Regions from separate parts of the Streptomyces sp. WZ-12 genome, predicted to be linked through region 2. Evidence: riboswitches for the same ligand, from Rfam matches in the RefSeq annotation. Region 2 holds a riboswitch; each other region holds the start of a gene.
The links. Region 2 has a riboswitch for cyclic di-AMP ahead of PV796_RS21300 (M23 family metallopeptidase). Riboswitches for the same ligand answer to the same signal wherever they lie in the genome.
Positions count from the first base shown of each region.

Region 1: another riboswitch for cyclic di-AMP. It lies ahead of PV796_RS11295 (M23 family metallopeptidase); the one in region 2 lies ahead of PV796_RS21300 (M23 family metallopeptidase).
Region 3: another riboswitch for cyclic di-AMP. It lies ahead of PV796_RS23500 (transglycosylase family protein); the one in region 2 lies ahead of PV796_RS21300 (M23 family metallopeptidase).
Region 4: another riboswitch for cyclic di-AMP. It lies ahead of PV796_RS15905 (C40 family peptidase); the one in region 2 lies ahead of PV796_RS21300 (M23 family metallopeptidase).

Region 1 is NZ_CP118574.1:2,706,207-2,710,656, forward strand. It holds gene PV796_RS11280 (bifunctional acetate--CoA ligase family protein/GNAT family N-acetyltransferase) at 1-35, opposite strand, end outside; gene PV796_RS11285 (HPr family phosphocarrier protein) at 234-515, shown strand; gene PV796_RS11290 (GntR family transcriptional regulator) at 974-1,660, opposite strand; gene PV796_RS11295 (M23 family metallopeptidase) at 1,906-2,685, opposite strand; cyclic di-AMP (ydaO/yuaA leader) riboswitch at 2,698-2,854, opposite strand; gene PV796_RS11300 (M16 family metallopeptidase) at 3,167-4,450, opposite strand, start outside.
Region 2 is NZ_CP118574.1:4,922,478-4,926,927, reverse strand. It holds gene PV796_RS21305 (aldo/keto reductase) at 14-979, opposite strand; gene PV796_RS21300 (M23 family metallopeptidase) at 1,126-2,397, opposite strand; cyclic di-AMP (ydaO/yuaA leader) riboswitch at 2,670-2,816, opposite strand; gene PV796_RS21295 (DUF2332 domain-containing protein) at 3,238-4,344, shown strand; gene PV796_RS21290 (PP2C family protein-serine/threonine phosphatase) at 4,443-4,450, opposite strand, start outside.
Region 3 is NZ_CP118574.1:5,412,389-5,416,838, reverse strand. It holds gene eno (phosphopyruvate hydratase) at 1-844, opposite strand, end outside; gene PV796_RS23500 (transglycosylase family protein) at 1,162-1,848, opposite strand; cyclic di-AMP (ydaO/yuaA leader) riboswitch at 1,856-2,025, opposite strand; gene PV796_RS23495 (transglycosylase family protein) at 2,276-3,343, opposite strand; gene PV796_RS23490 (cytochrome P450 family protein) at 3,583-4,450, opposite strand, start outside.
Region 4 is NZ_CP118574.1:3,785,753-3,790,202, reverse strand. It holds gene PV796_RS15910 (hypothetical protein) at 220-573, shown strand; gene PV796_RS15905 (C40 family peptidase) at 756-1,901, opposite strand; cyclic di-AMP (ydaO/yuaA leader) riboswitch at 1,910-2,094, opposite strand; gene pcrA (DNA helicase PcrA) at 2,329-4,450, shown strand, end outside.

The DNA of each region.
Region 1 (4,450 bases), 2.2 Mb from region 2:
TGGGTCGGGTAGGCGTGATCCGGCGGCGTCTGCATGCGGACAGCGTACGGCGGGCCACTGACAACCGGCTCGGCGTGCGTACGCTCGATTTCCCCGGGCTCGTCGCGCCGGACCAACGGCCCGGAAGGAGGGTCGGCAGCCCGACGGGAAGCCGGGGCGACGGGCTGCCGGACCACCCCCGGCAGCGTGCGAGAATGGTCTAGACAACAGTCACGACTTTGAAGGGCAACACCATGGCTGAGCGCCGCGTCAATGTCGGTTGGGCCGAGGGGCTGCACGCCCGCCCCGCGTCGATCTTCGTCCGAGCGGCCACCGCCTCCGGTGTCCCGATGACGATCTCCAAGGCCGACGGCAACCCGGTGAACGCCGCCTCCATGCTGGCGGTCCTGGGCCTGGGCGCCCAGGGTGGCGAGGAGATCGTGCTCGCCTCCGAGGCCGAGGGCGCCGAGGCCGCGCTCGACCGCCTGGCGAAGCTGGTCGCCGAGGGCCTTGAGGAGCTTCCCGAGACCGTCTGAGCCCCGAGCACCTACGGGGCCACGCACCCCGCCCAGGGCTTCTTCGGACGCCAGCCGAGACGGCCCCGCCGCGGCAACCGGTACACACATCCGGCTGCCGCGGCGGGGTCGTTCGCGTGTATGTGGAGGCGGCTGCTCGCCTTGTTACTTGGGGGCGTCGGGCGATGCGCTGAACCGTGTACGGGAAGGCACGTCGGGGATTCTCCATTGGCTAATCGGAAGCCTCGGAAACCTGTACGGCCACCCGCGAATGATTCCGGTCAGCGAGAGCCCCCGTTGACCTTCGCCCTCATTTGCGACCCCCAGTCGACACTTTTAATCCGGAATTCCCATTCTCCGTATCTGGGGCAGGCATTTCGGCGAGCGGCATCGGAAACGCACGTCGAGCACCCCCACCCCGCCTTCGCTCCCTGCGCCCGCATTCCCAGACACCTCCCCCTTTGTATACGGGGCGATTGTTAAGCGCGGACGCGTGCCGTGTTGACGGGGCGTTTCGCCTCCCTCACAGCGGAAGCGTGGCGCCGCAGTCGGTACACCGGGAGCGACCGTTCGATGTGCGCCGCCATGAGGGTGCGCGCCCGCTCCGCGTCCCCCCGGGCGACGGCGTCAAGCACGGCGCCGTGTTCGTCCCACGCATCGGTGACCCGGGTAGGCGGCTCGATGACGTAGGTCCACTCGATCTTGCGTCGCAGTTGGGTGAGGAGCGCCGTGAGGCTGGGGCTACCGGCCGCCTGGGCGAGCGTCTCATGGAACCAACCGTCAAGCTGACGCAGGTCGGCGAGGTGGCCGTGGCGGGCCCGTTCGCGGCCGAGCCGCACCAGGCCGCGCAGCACCTTCAGGTGGGCGGTGGTGCGGCGGGCCGCGGCGCGGGCGGCACCCAGCGGCTCTATGAGGGCGCGCATGTCGAGGAGGTCGGCGGCCTCCTGCTCGGTGAGCTCGGCGACGCAGGCGCCCGCATGGTGCCGGGAGGTGACGAAACCTTCGGACTGGAGGGTGCGCAGCGCTTCCCTCACCGGGACCCGGGAGACGCCGTACCGCGCGGCGAGAATGTCCTCGATCAGCCGGCTCCCCGGCGCGAGCAGACCGGAGACGATATCGTCCCGAATCGCCGTACACACCGCGTGCGCGGAAATGTGGCTTCGCATCGTCCGTGCCTCCGCCGTAATCCCCGAAAGACATCGCCGCTCGGCGACATTCCTCGACTCTATTCGACACCGGAAGATTCTCCCGTGGAATGTCGTGAATCCATCGGCGCTTTTCGGACGATGCGAGCCGGGAACCTGGTGGGCGGGCCGACGGCGGCCCTACGGAAACGACGGAGCCCCGGCCCGCCAAGATGGCGGGCCGGGGCTCCAGGGGGACGGTGCTGCGGCGGAGAGGTCGGGGAAGGTCAGACGCTGACGCCGTGCGCGCGGAGGTAGGCGACCGGGTCGATGTCCGAGCCGTAGTCGGGGCCGGTCCGGGCCTCGAAGTGGAGGTGCGGGCCGGTGGTGTTGCCGGTGTTGCCGGAGAGGGCGATCTGCTGCCCCGGAGTGACGGACTGCCCGACCGTCACCCCGATCGAGGAGAGGTGGCCGTACTGGGTGTACGTACCGTCGTTCATCCGGATCACGATGTTGTTGCCGTACGCGCCACCCCAGCCGGCCTCGACGACGGTGCCGGCACTCACGGCGTGGACCTGCGTCCCGTAGGCGGCGTGGAAGTCGATGCCGGTGTGGCTGCCCGAGGACCACAGGCCGCTGGACGCCTTGTACGCGGTGGAGACGTAGGAACCGGTCACGGGAGCGACGAAGGTGTTGAGGCGCTTGCGCTCGGCCTCGCGGGCGGCGCGCACCTTGGCCGCACGCTCCTCGTCGGCCTTCTTCTTCGCCATCTCGGCCAGCCGCTTGGCCTCGACCTCGGCCTTCGCCCTGACCTCGGCGGCCTCGGCGGCCGCCTGCTGCGTGTCCGCCTGGGCCTCGATCCGGACGGCGAGTTCGTCACCGAGCTCGACGGCGTGCTGGAGGCCGGTGTCGTGGGCGGTCGGCTCGCCCGTGGCGGCCAGCGCGGGGGACGCCACCGAGGCGACGACTCCGGAGGCCGCGAGGGTGGCTATGCCGGCGAGGTTGCGGGTCGTGCGAGCGGTGCGGCTCGCACGGCGGTGCTTCCCGGTGGCACGGGTGAACGCCATGTACTGGCTGGTCCTTTCCTTCCCTCTCGCCTACCGGGTTAGCTGACGGGTTCGGAGCAGGAAGGTCTCCTACGGGCTCCTCCGGAGAGGGACCCGATTCACCCCAGGGGACATGTGGGTCCCCGGCTCCCCTGGCTCGCGCCGTACGGGGACTCGGCGATGACTGCTCGGTGCCACTGTTGTGGCGGAGTTGTGACGAACAGCCGGACCGACGCTAAACGGGGCAACTTTCAATCGGCAAACAGAACCGGAGTTTTGTGCGGCACGCCACACTCGAATCGGGCAACCGGGGCAACCGGGCAGGCGGCGCCACCCGTCCACGAGCCCCGGGCCCGTAGGGGCGGCGGAGCCACGCACACCAGTTGGGCGGGCGAGAACACGGTGCGCACACACAACGGCTCCCGTGGCAAGTCGCTGCCACGGGAGCCGCTTTGTCGATACGTGACGAGACGTCGGGTGACGTGCCGTCACGCGGCTGGGGTCAGCCGCTGACGACGGTCACCTCGCCGATGCCCAACGCCTTGACGGGCTCGGCGATCTGCGCCGCGTCGCCCACCAGGACCGTCACCAGCCGGTCCGCCGGGAAGGCGTTGACGACCGCCGCGGTCGCCTCGACCGTGCCGGTCTCCGCGAGTCGGACGTACAACTGCGCCTGGTAGTCGTCCGGGAGCTGCTGCTCCACCTGGTCGGCCAGGGTCCCGGCGACCGCGGCGGCGGTCTCGTACTTGAGCGGGGCCACGCCGACGAGGTTCTGCACGGCGACGTCGCGCTCGGCGTCGGTCAGCCCCTCGGCCGCGAGGGTGCGCAGCACCGTCCAGAGGTCCTGGAGGGCCGGCCCGGTGGAGGCGGTGTCCACCGACCCGCTGATGGCGAGCAGGGCGGCGCCGGTGGCGCCCTCCGGGGAGGACGGGGCGGAGGAGCGCAATACCTGGCCGAAGGCGCGCACCCCGTAGGTGTAGCCCTTCTCCTCGCGCAGCACCCGGTCCAGACGGGACGTGAGGGTGCCACCCAGGCAGTACGTGCCGAGCACCTGGGCGGGCCACACCTGGTCGTGCCGGTCGGCGCCGACCCGTCCGATGAGGAGCTGGGTCTGGACGGCACCGGGGCGGTCGACGATCACCACGCGGCCGGTGTCGTCGGCGACGACCGGCAAGGGCTTCGACGGCTGCGCGGTGGAGCCCGTCCAAGCGCCCAGGGTGTCGGCCAGCGCCGCGTCCAGGTCGACGTCGGTGAAGTCGCCGACGATGACGGCGGTGCCGGTGGCGGGCCGGATGTGCGCGTCGTAGAAGGCACGCACGGCGGCCGCGTCGATCCGGGCGATGGTCTCCTCGGTGCCCTGACGGGGCCGGGACATCCGGGAGGTGGCCGGGAACAGCTCCTTGGACAGCGCCATGGCCGCGCGCCGGGCCGGGTTGGCCAACTCGTGCGGGATCTCGTCGAGGCGGTTGCGGACCAGCCGCTCGACCTCGTCGTCGGGGAAGGCGGGGGCGCGCAGTGCGTCGGCGAGCAGGCCGAGGGCGCGCGGCAGACGGGAGGCCGGGACCTCCAGAGAGACCCGCACACCGGGGTGGTCGGCATGCGCGTCCAACGTGGCGCCGCAGCGCTCCAGTTCGGCGGCGAACTCCTCGGCGGTGTGCTTGTCGGTGCCCTCGGAGAAGGCCCGGGCCATGATCGTGGCGACGCCGTCGAGGCCCTCGGGCTCGGCGGCCAGCGGGGCGACGAGGTTGACCTCCACGGCGACGACCTGCTGCCCGGGGCGGTGGCT
Region 2 (4,450 bases):
GCGGCTGCCGTTCTCAGGCCGACGCCTCCGTGAGGAGGGCGACCTCGGCGTCGGTGAGGGTGAGCTCGGTGACGGCCAGGAGGGCCGGGAGCTGGGCGGCGTTGCGGGCGCTGGCGATGGGGGCCACGACGGTGGGCTGGGCGGCGAGCCAGGCGAGCGCGACGGTGGTCGGCTCGGTGCCGTGGGCCGCGGCGACGGTGTCGAGCGCGGTGAGGACGCGGCGGCCGCGGTCGGTCTCCAGATGCGCGGCGGCCGTCCCGGCGCGGGCGCTGTCCACGTTGACGCCCGGGCGGTACTTGCCCGTCAGGAAGCCGGAGGCGAGCGCGAAATACGGGACGGCGGCCAGGCCGTTGCGGGCGGCCACGTCGGCGAGCTCGCCCTCGTAGGTGTCGCGGGAGACCAGGTTGTAGTGCGGCTGGAGGGCCGCGTAACGGGCCACGCCCTCGCGGTCGGAGAAGTCCAGCGACTCCTGGAGGCGCTGCGCGGAGATGTTGGACGCGGCGATCTCGCGGACCTTGCCGGCCTTGACGAGGTCGTCCAGGGCGGTGAGGAACTCGCTCACCTCGACGGACTCGTCGTCGAAGTGGGTGTAGTAGAGGTCGATGTGGTCCGTGCGGAGACGGGTCAGGGACCGGTCGACGCCGGCCTTGATGGTGGCCGCGGACAGGCCCTTGTAGTCGGGGTGGGCACCGACCTTGGTGGCGATCACGACCTGGTCGCGGTTGCCGCGGGCCGCGAGCCAGTTGCCGATGACGGTCTCGGACTCACCGCCCTTGTTGCCCGGCGCCCAGGCCGAGTACATGTCGGCGGTGTCGATGAAGTTGCCACCGCCGGCCACGTAGGCGTCGAGTACGGCGAAGGACTCGGCCTCGTCGGCGGTCCAGCCGAAGACGTTGCCCCCGAGGCAGAGCCGGGAGACGGACAGCGAACCGAGCGGCTTGCGGTCGGGAACGGAGCTGTGGGCGTGTGTCGCGGTCATGCCCTGCTACAACGCGGGAGCGCGGGGAATTGTTCCTCGCGCTGCGGGAGTTGTTCCCCGCTCCGGGCGGGGAGTTGAGGCCGGTGCCGGGCCCGGGAGGGCGCGCGGGTGGCCGCCCACGGGGTGCGGGCGGCCGGGTCGGGGCGTCAGACGGTGACCCCGCGGTCGCGCAGCCACGGCACCGGGTCGATCGGGGCTCCGCCGTGCGGACGGACCTCCAGGTGGAGGTGCGGAGTGGTGGCGTTGCCGGTGGCGCCGACGCGGCCGATCACCTCTCCCGTATGGACCCTGCCCGACGTCTTGACCATGGAGGACAGGTGGCAGAACCAGAGCTCCGTGCCGTCGTCGAGCGTGACGACGATCCGGTAGCCGTACGCTCCGGCCCAGCCCGCCTGGGTGATGGTCCCGTCGTGAACCGCCTTGACCAGCGTGCCCGTTGGGGCCGCGAGGTCCTGCCCGGTGTGGTCCGCGGCCCAGCGGTCGCCGGCCTGTCCGAAGCCGGTGGCCAGGGTGTGCGAGGAAACCGGGGCGACGAAGTCCTGGGCGGGGCGGGCGGGTTGGTCGGCTTCCGGAGAGGCGGGGGAGGCGGGCCGCGCGGCCGGGGCCGCCGGTTCCTGAGAGGTCTGGGTGGCCTGCGTTGTCTCCGTGGCCTGGGTGACCTGGGTGGTCTTCGCGTCCGGCTCCGGCGCCTGTGTGGCGGCCGGCGTCTCCTCCGTCCCCGTCTCCGGCGCCTCCTCTGTCTCGGACGCCTCCTCCGCCCCGGGCTTCTGCGGCGCGCTCTCCTGGGTCGCGGCCGCTCCCTTGGCCTCCGGCCCCACGGGGCCGCCCTGTTGGGCGTCGGCTCGGACGTCGGCTTGAGCATCGGCCGGGCGGACGCCGCCCTGCTGGAGGATGCGGTTGCGCAGCGCCTCGGCCGCGCCCGCACCCTGGGCGGCTTCCGCCGGGGCGCCGCCGGCCCGCGAGCCGTGCGCGGGGGGAGCGAAGGCGTCCGTGGCGGTGCTCGCGGCGGCCACCGGGGCGTTCGGGACGTCCACGGCGGCGTCATCGGCCGTCCCACCGGGATCGGGCATCGAGATCGGGGCCGGCGGCCGGCCCTCGGCCGCGGCCACCCCGCTCGCACCGACCGCCGCGATCACGCCGACCCCCAGGGCCGTACCGCCGCGCGCCAGACCGCCGCTGCGCTGCCTGGCCACCCGGTGCTTGCCGCGCAGCGCACGGAGGCCCTCTTCGTCGGCGCCGGCCTCGTCGAGATCCGCCTCATCGACGCCCCTCTCGTCACCCGTGCCCCACGCGCCCGCGACACCGCCCCCTTGGAGACCGTGCACCGCCCCACCATCGGCCAACCCGCCCTGGCCGACGCCCTCATGGGCCGGCCACTCCGGGGTCGGCCCATGGTGGGGCGCCCCCTGCTGGAGCATCGCCTCGTCAGCGGAAGAAGCGACGGAAGCGACGGAAGCAACGGAAGCAGCAGAAACGGTGGAGGCAGGGGAAGCGGGCGAAGCAGCGGCATCAACGAAGTCGCCACCCCCACCCGAAACATCCACACCAACACCACCGGAGGCAACGGGCCCGGCGGGGCCGCCGAGGCCGAGACCGAAGCCGATCGTGCCGCTGAAGTCGGCGGGGCCGCCAAGGCCATAGCCGGATGGAGCGTGAGGGGCGGGCCTGTTGGACGCCACGGGGGCGCTCTCCTTTCCTTCCTTCTCGCCTACCGGGTTAGCTGACGGGTTCGGAGCAGGAAGGTCTCCTACGAACGCCTCCTGGCGGGAAGCGCCCGATTCACCCCAAGAGGGTGGTTCCCCGGTTCCCTCCGCTCAATTCCCAGCAATTCCAGGCGGATCCGACGGGCATCCACCAAACCGGTCGATCCGGGCGGCGCGACGCGGGTCGGGGACACGGTCGAGCAGGGCGGCGGCCGGCTCGTGCGGGACGGGTCGGGGTCGTTCTGGGCGTGCGGAAAAAGCGCGTGCGGGATTCGGCGTCGGCGCACGGTGCCGCCACTTGCGACGGCTGGGACGACCGCGCTCCGTTATCGGACAGTAATAGAGACGACGAGGGAAATCCAAGCGTTCCCATGAATCCACAAGGGTTCCGCCCGGCCTTCACAGCGGCCCCGGCTGGAACATTTCCCTTCAAGCCATCCCAAACCAGGGCGAGTTGACGTCACCGCGTCAAACGATCTCGCGACGATTGTGCGCGACTTGTTATGCAGAGGGATGCCTCGCGATCACGGAGGGTGAGGGCGATAACGTCGCCCCATGGTCGTCAACGTTGCGAACACCGGAAACGTCGTCAACACCCCGCAGGAAGTGGCGGATCGGTACCGGGAGTTCTCCTGGCAGCAGGCGCGCGGGCGGTCCGAGGCGCACGAGGAGTTGGCCACCCGGATCGGCCAGGACGACGAGTTCTGCGAACTGCTGGCGGGGTCACTGCCGGCCGGCAACAAGCAGCAGCCGAACCTCCTGCTCGCCGCGGTGCGCTATCTGGACGGCCCGCACGCGGAGTTGGGGCCGCGCGGCGCGGCCGCGTACGGGCGCTGGCGCGAGTGGACGATCCGGCACTGGGACGAGGTCCGCTCGGTGATCATGCAGCGCGCCACCCAGACCAACGAACCGGCCCGCTGCGCCGCGCTGCTGCCGCTGCTGGCCCGTCTGGCGCAGCCCCTGGCCCTCCTGGAGGTCGGAGCGTCGGCCGGGTTGTGCCTGCACCCGGACCGGTACCGCTACCGCTACGTCCAAGAGGGGCGCGACGTTGCGTGCGGCGCCCCGGATTCCCCGGTCACGTTCACCTGCCGCACCAGCGGGCCGGCCCCCTTCGACGACGGCGACGCGACGACGCTGCCCGGCGGGCTCCTCCCCGACATCGTCTGGCGCGCCGGCATCGACCTGAACCCGCTGGACCCGGCCGGGAACCCGGACGACCTCCGCTGGCTGCGGGCGCTCGTCTGGCCCGGCGACGAGGCCCGCGGCGCGCGCCTCACGGCCGCCGTCGAGGCGGTGCGGCCCGCACCGCGCCCCGTGCTGGTCCGCGGCGACCTGGTCGATGAGTTGCCGGCGCTGGCCGCCCAGGCACCGGCAGCGGCGACGCTGGTGGTCTTCCACGGCTCGGTGCTGAACTACCTTCCTCCCGCCCGGCGCGAGGAGTTCGCGCACCGCGTGCGGACGCTGCTCGCCGAACGGGACGGCGGCGGGCACTGGATCTCCCAGGAGCACCACAGCGTGCTGCCGTGGATCACCGCACCGGAACACCGCTCCCTGCGGCCCGAGGACGGCATGCTGCTGACCCTCGCGGTGGACGAGCGCCCGGTCGCGCTCACGGACCCGCACGGCCGGAGCGTGCACTGGCTCCGATCCGCGCACCCGTAGGCGGTGCCGGACATTCCCAACGGCCCTACGGGGGCCGGGCCCGCGGCGGACGCGGGAAGCCGGGGCGCCACCGCGGCCAAGGGGGCGCGGCCCGCGCCCTACGTCC
Region 3 (4,450 bases), 490 kb from region 2:
TGGAGACGAGCGGGTACGCGGAGACGAGCTCCTCGTAGTACTCGGTCATCTCGGCGGCCGAGCGCTCCTTGCCCTCGAACTGGTACTTGCCGTCCTTGTAGAACTCGGAGGCGGCGACGTCCAGGGCCAGCGCGATGTCCTGGCCGGGGGCGTAACCGGCCTCCTTGATGGCCTCCAGGATGAGGTCCAGGGCCTCGCGGTTGGAGCCGAGGTTCGGGGCGAAGCCGCCCTCGTCGCCCAGGCCGGTGGCCAGGCCCTTGCTCTTCAGGACCTTCTTGAGGGTGTGGTAGACCTCGGCGCCCCAGCGCAGCGCCTCGGAGAAGGACTCCGCGCCGATCGGGGCGATCATGAACTCCTGGATGTCCACGTTGGAGTCGGCGTGCGAGCCGCCGTTAAGGATGTTCATCATCGGCACGGGCAGGACGTGCGCGTTCGGGCCACCGAGGTAGCGGAACAGCGGCAGGTCGCTGGCCTCGGAGGCGGCGTGCGCGACGGCCAGGGAGACGCCGAGGATGGCGTTGGCGCCCAACGAGCCCTTGTTGTCGGTGGCGTCCAGGTCGAACATCGCCTGGTCGATCAGCCGCTGCTCGGTCGCGTCGTAGCCGACGAGCTCCGGGCCGATCTGCTCGATGACCGCGAGGACGGCCTTCTCCACGCCCTTGCCGAGGTAGCGGTTGGGGTCACCGTCCCGCAGCTCGACGGCCTCGAAGGCACCGGTCGAGGCGCCGGACGGGACGGCGGCACGGCCCGTGCTGCCGTCGTCGAGGCCGACCTCGACCTCGACCGTGGGATTACCTCGCGAGTCGAGAATTTCGCGGGCTACGACGACGTCGATGGACGGCACGTTGTCTCCTTCGGGGGTGTCTGGAGTTCTCGCCCTGAGCCTAACGGCCCCGGACGCATCCGCTTGCCCGTGGCCCGCTCCGTGGGACGAAAAAACCCAACAAGCAGGCCAAACTCCCAGTTCACGGGAGGTTTCCGGGCGTTGTTCGCTATGCGGGGAACGCCGCGCCGGGCCCTCTGACGGCACCGGAGACGGTGCACGTCAGCGGGGGGGGCTCGGGCGCGGTGCGGCACGGCGCAGGGGCGCCCGGACATAAGAAGCCCCGCCGCGGCGCGCTCGGGGGTACGCGCCGGGGCGGGGCAGCTTTCGCGGGCGGCTCAGATGCTGAGCTTCTGGCCCGGGAAGATCAGGTTGGGGTTGCCGCCGACGACGGACTTGTTGGCGGCGTAGAGCGCCTTCCAGTTGGTGCCGTGCGCCTTGGCGATCTTGGCGAGGGTGTCGCCCGACTTCACGGTGTAGGTGTCACCGGAGCGGTGCGGCTGCTGCGGGGCCGGCTGGGCCTTCTCGACCTTCTCGCGGACCGGGGCGGACTTCTTCTTGGTGGTGCCCTCGGTCTGCTTGCGGGTCTCGGAGGTGCCCTGGCTCTTCTTGACCGTGGCGCCACCGGAGGTGTCGACGTTGGCGGCCGGGCCACCGGCGGTCAGGTTGCCGGCGCCGGCGCAGGACCAGGCACCCGGGCCCTGGATGGCGAGCAGCTTCTCGGCGACGGCGATCTGCTGGGCCTTGGTGGCCAGGTCGGCGCGGGCCGCGTACTGGGTGCCACCGGCGGCGGCCCAGCTGGAGTTGGAGAACTGCAGGCCACCGTAGTAGCCGTTACCGGTGTTGATCGACCAGTTGCCACCGGACTCGCACTGGGCGACCTTGTCCCAGGTGGCGACCGAGGCGGCGGAAGCGGAGGTGGCGCCCATCAGCGGGACGGCGACGGCGGCGCCGGCGACACCGGCCAGGGTGGCGACGCGGACGGCCTTGGAGCTGCGGCGGTGCTTGCCCTTGTTGATCAGCATCGTGCGTTCGTTTCCTCACCGACGCCTACGAGGTGAGCTGTCGGGTTCGGGCCGTGTGAGCTGCCCGGCCGCGTGTGCTGCACACGCGACTTCACCCCAAGCCGGTTGACCCGCTTTCACGGGTGGGGCCGGCACTTACCTTGGGTCCCCCGCTCCTGCCTTCGGCGCTTGCGCGTCGTCGTCCTCCGACCGCCGGCAGGATTCGGCGTGCGATCGAAGAGCCCGCTTTGGCGAGCGGTCCTGACCGTAAGCAAATCCCTGTTGGTGTTCAAACCCCATCTTCTGAACCAAGTTGACCGTTTTTGATCATCAGGGGGGACATTTCCGCAGGTGGACCCCGGTATCGAAACGGGGGACGGGACCCACCCCGCCCCCCGCAACGAGAGCCATATCTCACTTTTACGAAACCGCCCCGAACCGGCGGTAACTACCCCTGCGCCCGCCCGAGATCGAGCAGTTGACCAGGAAGGATGAGGTCCGCGTCGGAGCCGATGACGCCGCGGTTGCGGTCGTAGAGCGCGGGCCAGCCGCCCGGCAGGTCATGGCGCTCGGCGATGGCTGACAGGTTGTCACCCGGGCGTACGCGGTAGTCGCCGACACCCGCCGGGGGCGTGCGGTGCGCCGCCCCGCCGCGCGAGGCGTGCCGACCGCTGCCGCCGTCCCGCTCGTCACCGGAGCCCGCACCGTCGCCCGGCACACCGCGGTGCTTGCCGGCGGCGGGCGGCGTACCGGGATCGACGGAGCCGGACGGGCCGGCCGGGTCGTCCGGCGCCGTGGACGGAGGCGAGGAGGGGGACGGGACCCCCGACGGCTCCCCGGTCGGCTCCCCGGTCGGCTTCTCGGACGACGAGGGGGACGGAGTGGCCGACGGAGAGCCGGAGGGCGATCCGGACGGCGATCCGGACGGCGACGCGGGGTCCGTGGGGCTTGTGGGGTTAGCGGTGCCCGTTGCGCCCGTGGGGTCCTGGCTCGCCGAAGGGGCGCCCGGGGTACCGGAGTCGGAGTCCGACCCGGGGGCGGCGTCGCTGCCGGACGGGGTGGGCGTCGTGGTGCCCGGGCCCGCGTGGCCCGACTCCCCCGTCGTGCCGGACGGGTCGCCGGTGGCCGGGTCGTCGGCCGAGGGGGCGTGCGTGGGGCGCGGGGTGGGTCGGCTGGTGCTGCCCGGGTCGACGCCCGGCTTACGGCCGCCCTTCGTCAGCCCGGCGTCCACCGCGCAGCTCGGGAAGGCGTCCGGGCCGCGGTCGTCGAGGATCGCCTGGGCCACGGCTATCTGCTGGGCGCGGCTGGCGAGGTCGGGGCGGGAGGCGTACGCGGAGCCGCCGTAGTGGTCCCACATCTCCTGGGTGAGCTGGAGGCCGCCGTAGAAGCCGTTGCCGGTGGCGGAGCTCCACATTCCGCCGCTCTCACACTGCGCGACGCGGTCCCAGGTCGCCGCGTCGGCGGCCTGCGCCCCACTGGCGCTGAGCAGTGGCAGGGCCAGCCCCGCGCCGGTCACTCCTGCCGTGACAAAGATGGCCGGTGCTTGTCGGGGGCGACGATGCCGGCCGTTCCCGGAACGCATGCGGTTGCCTTTCGCGCGGCGGTTGAGTTGTCGGATCGCGGCCGGGCGGGGGCGCCGTGACGGCGGCCCGCGACCAACCTCGATCGCCGGAGGAAAGGTAGCCGGGGTTACGGGCAGTCACAAGCCGGTGTAGCGGAGATCACGTAATGGTCACATGACTGACGGATCGTCAACTATGCGACTGTGCCTGGTCGGGACGGTTCCGACGGCGTCTCCGTCGCGCTCTCCGGTGTGAACTCCACCGGCAGGGTGCGCAGTCCGCGCATGATGAGCCCGCCGCGCCACCGCAAATCGTCCGGTTCCGCCGCAAGTCGGAGGTCCGGCAGGCGGGTCAGTAGGGTGGCGAGGGCGGTCTGCCCTTCGAGCCGGGCGAGCGGCGCGCCGAGGCAGTAGTGGATGCCGTGCCCGTAGCCGAGGTGGGGGTTGTCACGCCGCGCGAGGTCGAGCACGTCCGGCTCGTCGAAGCGGGCCGGGTCGCGGTCGGCGGCGGCCAGCACCACCAGCACCGGGTCCCCCTCGGCGATCCGCTGCCCGCCCAGCGTCAACTCCCGGGTCGCGTACCGCCAGGTCGCCAGCTCCACCGGCCCGTCGTAGCGCAGCAGTTCCTCGACGGCGGTGGCGAGCAGCTCGGCATCGCCGGCCGCGATCGACTTCTGGAGCAGCTCCCGCTGGGCGGGGTGGCGGAGCAGCGCGTAGGTGCCGTTGCCGATGAGGTTGACCGTGGTCTCGAAGCCGGCGAAGAGCAGCACGAAGCACATCGCGGCGGCCTCGTTCTCGGTGAGGTGCTCGCCGTGGTCGGAGGCCCGGATCAGGCCGGAGATCAGGTCGTCGCCGAGGTCGGCCCGCTTGCGGTGGATCAACTCGGCCAGATACGCCCGCATCTTCTTCACGGAACGGGCGACGCCGCCGCGCGGGCCCCCGCCGTGCCGGATCATCATGCCCGCCCAGTCGCGGAAGTCGTCCTGGTCCTCGGGCGGGACGCCGAGCAGGTCGCAGATCGCGTAGATCGGCAGCGGGAAGGCGAACTCGTGGATGAGGTCG
Region 4 (4,450 bases), 1.1 Mb from region 2:
GCGACCGGAGGGGGCCCGGTCGCGTGCAGGAGGAAGCTAGGCCCGGGGTCACGGCGGCGAACCGCCTTGCCCGGCATTGCCCTTATCCGACCGCTCATGGTGCGGGGATGACCGCCCGGGCGGTCGGGGCGGGTCGGGACCGGCGGGCCCTGACCGAAGCGGGCATCGCGGACGCCCTGCCGGAAAGGACGTGCTATGGGGCGGATACGATCCAACACTATGGACGTAGTAATCAATGTCTTCGTCGCCCTGCACATCATCGGCATCGCCTCCCTCCTCGGCGGGTTCCTGACCCAGATGAAGGCGATGAGTGCGGGCACCGCCCGCTTCGTGCCGGCCATGCTGCACGGCGCGCTGACGATGCTGGTCACCGGCATCGTGCTGGTCGGTCTGAACCAGATGCAGGGCGCCTCGCTCAACAACATCAAGTTCGGCATCAAGTTGGCCGTCCTGGTGGTGATCCTGGCGCTGGTCTACGTCAAGCGGGACGAGGAGAAGATCGCCAAGCCGCTGTTCGGCGCGGTCGGTGGCCTCACCATGCTCAACATCTTCATCGCGGTGCTCTGGACCTGAGCCCGCCCGGCGCTCCGGCGGCCCGGCCCGGCAGAAGCCCGGCGGCCCCGGCGCCGCGGCGCCCGTGCCGAAACGGCACACCGCGCGGTCATCCCGCTCCGTGCTCCGGAGCCGGCGGATGGCCGCGCGGTGGCGTGTGGGGGGTGGATCAGCGGGACGCGGGGCGCGCGCCCGTGTGCCGGTTAGCCGGGCCGGACGCTCCCGTAGATCGGCATGTAGTAGATCGACTCCACCCGGACGTTGGCCCCCGGGTGCGGGGCGTGGATCATCTTGCCGTCGCCGATGTACATCCCGACGTGGCTGATGTCGTTGTAGAAGAACACCAGGTCACCGGGTTGGAGGTGATCGGTGGAGACCCGGGTGCCGGTCTTGACCTGGTCCCAGGTCGTGCGCGGCAGATCGACCCCGGCCGCCTTCCACGCGGCCTGCGTCAGGCCCGAGCAGTCGTAGGAGTTGGGCCCGGTGGCGCCCCAGACGTAGGGCTTGCCCATCTGGGAGCGGGCGAAGGCGAGCGCCTTCTGGGCCTTGGTGCTGTACGAGCCGCCGTCCGAGGAGCCGCCGCCGTCCGAGGAGCCGCCGCCGGTGTCCTGGTCGGAGCCGCCGGGATGCTGCCGCCGCTTCTCGGCCTCCTTGCGGGCCTGCTCCTCGGCCTTGCGCTCGGCCGCGGCCTCCTTCTGGCGCTCAAGTTCGGCCAGCCGCGCCTTCTCCTGCGCGGTCAACCGGGAGAGCAGCTGCTGCGCCTCGGCCAGCTTGGTCTGGACGTTGCGCTTGGTCTCCTTCAGGGACGTCTGCGCGTGCTGGAGGTCCGTGAGGCTCTGCGTGGCCTCGGCCCGTTGGCGGGTGGCCGCCGCGGCCTGCTCCTGATAGTCGGTGACCACCTGCTTCTGCCGACCGGTCAGTTGCTGCATCAGGTGGTTGCGGTCGACGAACTGCTGCGGGTCCTTGGCGAGCATCAGTTGGGCCGTCGGATTGATCCCGCCGCTCTGGTACTGCGCCGAGGCGAACGAACCCAGCCGCCGCCGGGACTCGTTCATCTTCTCCGCGCGCCGGGCCGCCTCGTCGATCAGGCGGTTCACCGTGTGCTGCCCGCTGTCGGCCTTCTCCTTGGCGGCGTTGTACTTCTGGGTGGCGACCTCGGCCTGCTGGTACAGGTCGTCGACCTGCTGCTTGACCTCTTCGACGGTCGGCTGGGGAGCCTTCGGGGCGGCGTTCGCGGTCTGCGAGAGCAGGGTGACCGAGGCCAGTGCGGCCGTGGTCAGCCCGGTGGCCGTGCGACGGCCGCCGGGCGTGGCAAGTATGGGGGTGCGCGGCTTGCGATGGGACGCCAAGGCCGGCGACTCCTTCCGTGGACCGCCTACCGGGTTAGCTGTCGGGTTCGGGCGGTCTGCTGACGGAAGGCTTGCCCTACGGCCGGTGCGTCCGCCTGGCGACGGTCGCTCCGGTCGATTCACCCCGGTGGTGCTTGTGGGTCCCCGGCTCCGGATTGCCTTCGTGACAGGCCGGACTCGGCGGAGGCGGCCCGTGCGGACGCTGTCGTCCGCGGGGACGGCGGGCTGCCTTGAGCGAGACCGTAGCCAACTCGTGTGGCCCCTGTGAAGGCAGGTGTTCGATATGCCCGAAACCTTTTCGTGACCTGAACGCGGAGAGCCCACGAGGCGTCCCCGGCCGCGCAGATGACGCCCCGACCGGGGCGGTTCCGGGCAATCCGCCACTTCGGGACCGGTTGTCAGTGCGGCGGCCTAGACTCGGTGGGCGATGAGCAGCCTCTTTGACGACAGCTTCCTGGCGGACCTCGGCCCCCCGGACGAGGAGCCCCCGCCGCCGCCCGAGGACGAGCACGGCCCGGTCCCGGACGAGATGCCCGCCGACCTCTTCGGCGGGAAGTTCGACGCGCCCGCGCCCAGGCAGCCGTACTACCGCGACGGCGCCCCCCGCCCGGCCATCGACCCGGCGGCGCTCCTGGAGGGCCTCAACGACCAGCAGAAGGCCGCCGTGGTGCACAGCGGCAGCCCGCTGCTGATCGTCGCCGGCGCCGGCTCCGGCAAGACCCGGGTGCTCACCCACCGCATCGCCCACCTGCTCGCCGAGCGCCACGTCCACCCCGGCCAGATCCTCGCGATCACCTTCACCAACAAGGCCGCGGGCGAGATGAAGGAGCGCGTCGAGGACCTGGTCGGCCCGCGGGCCAACGCCATGTGGGTCTCCACCTTCCACAGCGCCTGCGTGCGGATACTGCGCCGGGAGTCCAAGCGGCTCGGCTTCACCTCGTCCTTCTCGATCTACGACGCGGCCGACTCCAAGCGCCTGATGGCCCTGGTCTGCCGCGATCTGGACCTGGACCCCAAGCGCTTCCCGCCCAAGTCCTTCAGCGCGAAGATCTCCAACCTCAAGAACGAGCTCATCGACGAGGAGAGCTTCGCGGGCACGGCTGCGGACGGTTTTGAGAAGACCCTGGCCGAGGCGTACGCGATGTACCAGGCGCGGCTGCGCGAGGCCAACGCCCTGGACTTCGACGACATCATCATGACGACGGTCCACCTGCTCCAGGCGTTCCCCGACGTCGCCGAGCACTACCGCCGCCGCTTCCGCCACGTCCTCGTCGACGAGTACCAGGACACCAACCACGCCCAGTACACCCTCGTCCGCGAGCTGGTGGGCCCGGGCACGGTCGATGTCCCCGCGGCCGAGCTGTGCGTGGTCGGCGACGCCGACCAGTCCATCTACGCCTTCCGCGGCGCCACGATCCGCAACATCCTCCAGTTCGAGGAGGACTACCCGAACGCCACCACGATCCTGCTGGAGCAGAACTACCGCTCCTCGCAGACGATCCTCTCGGCCGCCAACGCCGTCATCGAGCGCAACGAGAACCGCCGCCCCAAGAACCTCTGGACGGATGCCGGCGCCGGCCCCAAGATCACCGGCTATGTCGCCGACACCGAGCACGACGAGGCCCAGTTCGTCGCCGACGAGATCGACCGGCTCACCGACGCCGGCGACGCCAAGGCCGGCGACGTCGCGATCTTCTACCGCACCAACGCCCAATCCCGCGTCTTCGAAGAGATCTTCATCCGGGTCGGGCTGCCCTACAAGGTCGTCGGCGGCGTGCGCTTCTACGAGCGCAAGGAGGTCCGCGACATCCTCGCCTACCTCCGGGTGCTCGCCAACCCCGAGGACGCCGTCCCGCTGCGCCGGATCCTCAACGTCCCCAAGCGCGGCATCGGCGACCGCGCCGAGGCGATGATCGAGGCCCTCGCCCAGCGCGAGAAGATCACCTTCCCGCAGGCGCTGCGCCGGGTCGACGAGGCGTACGGCATGGCCGCCCGCTCCGCCAACGCCGTCAAGCGGTTCAACGCCCTGATGGAGGAGTTGCGCACCATCGTGGAGTCCGGGGCCGGCCCCGCCACGATCCTGGAGGCGGTCCTGGAGCGCACCGGCTACCTCGCCGAACTCCAGTCGTCCACCGACCCCCAGGACGAGACCCGCGTCGAGAACCTCCAGGAACTCGCCTCCGTGGCCCTGGAGTTCGAGCAGGACCACGGCGAGGCCCAAGAGGCCGACGAGACCCAGGAGGCCGAGGAGGCGGAGGCCGCCGCCCCCGGGACGCTCGCCGAGTTCCTGGAGCGGGTCGCCCTGGTCGCCGACTCCGACCAGATCCCCGACGCACCCGCTGAATCCGCCGAAGACACGGCGGGCGCCGAGGACCCCGGTGTCATCACGCTGATGACCCTGCACACCGCCAAGGGCCTGGAGTTCCCGGTCGTCTTCCTGACCGGCCTGGAGGACGGCGTCTTCCCGCACCTGCGGGCGCTCGGCCAGACCAAGGAGCTGGAGGAGGAGCGCCGGCTCGCCTACGTCGGCATCACCCGCGCCCGCGAGC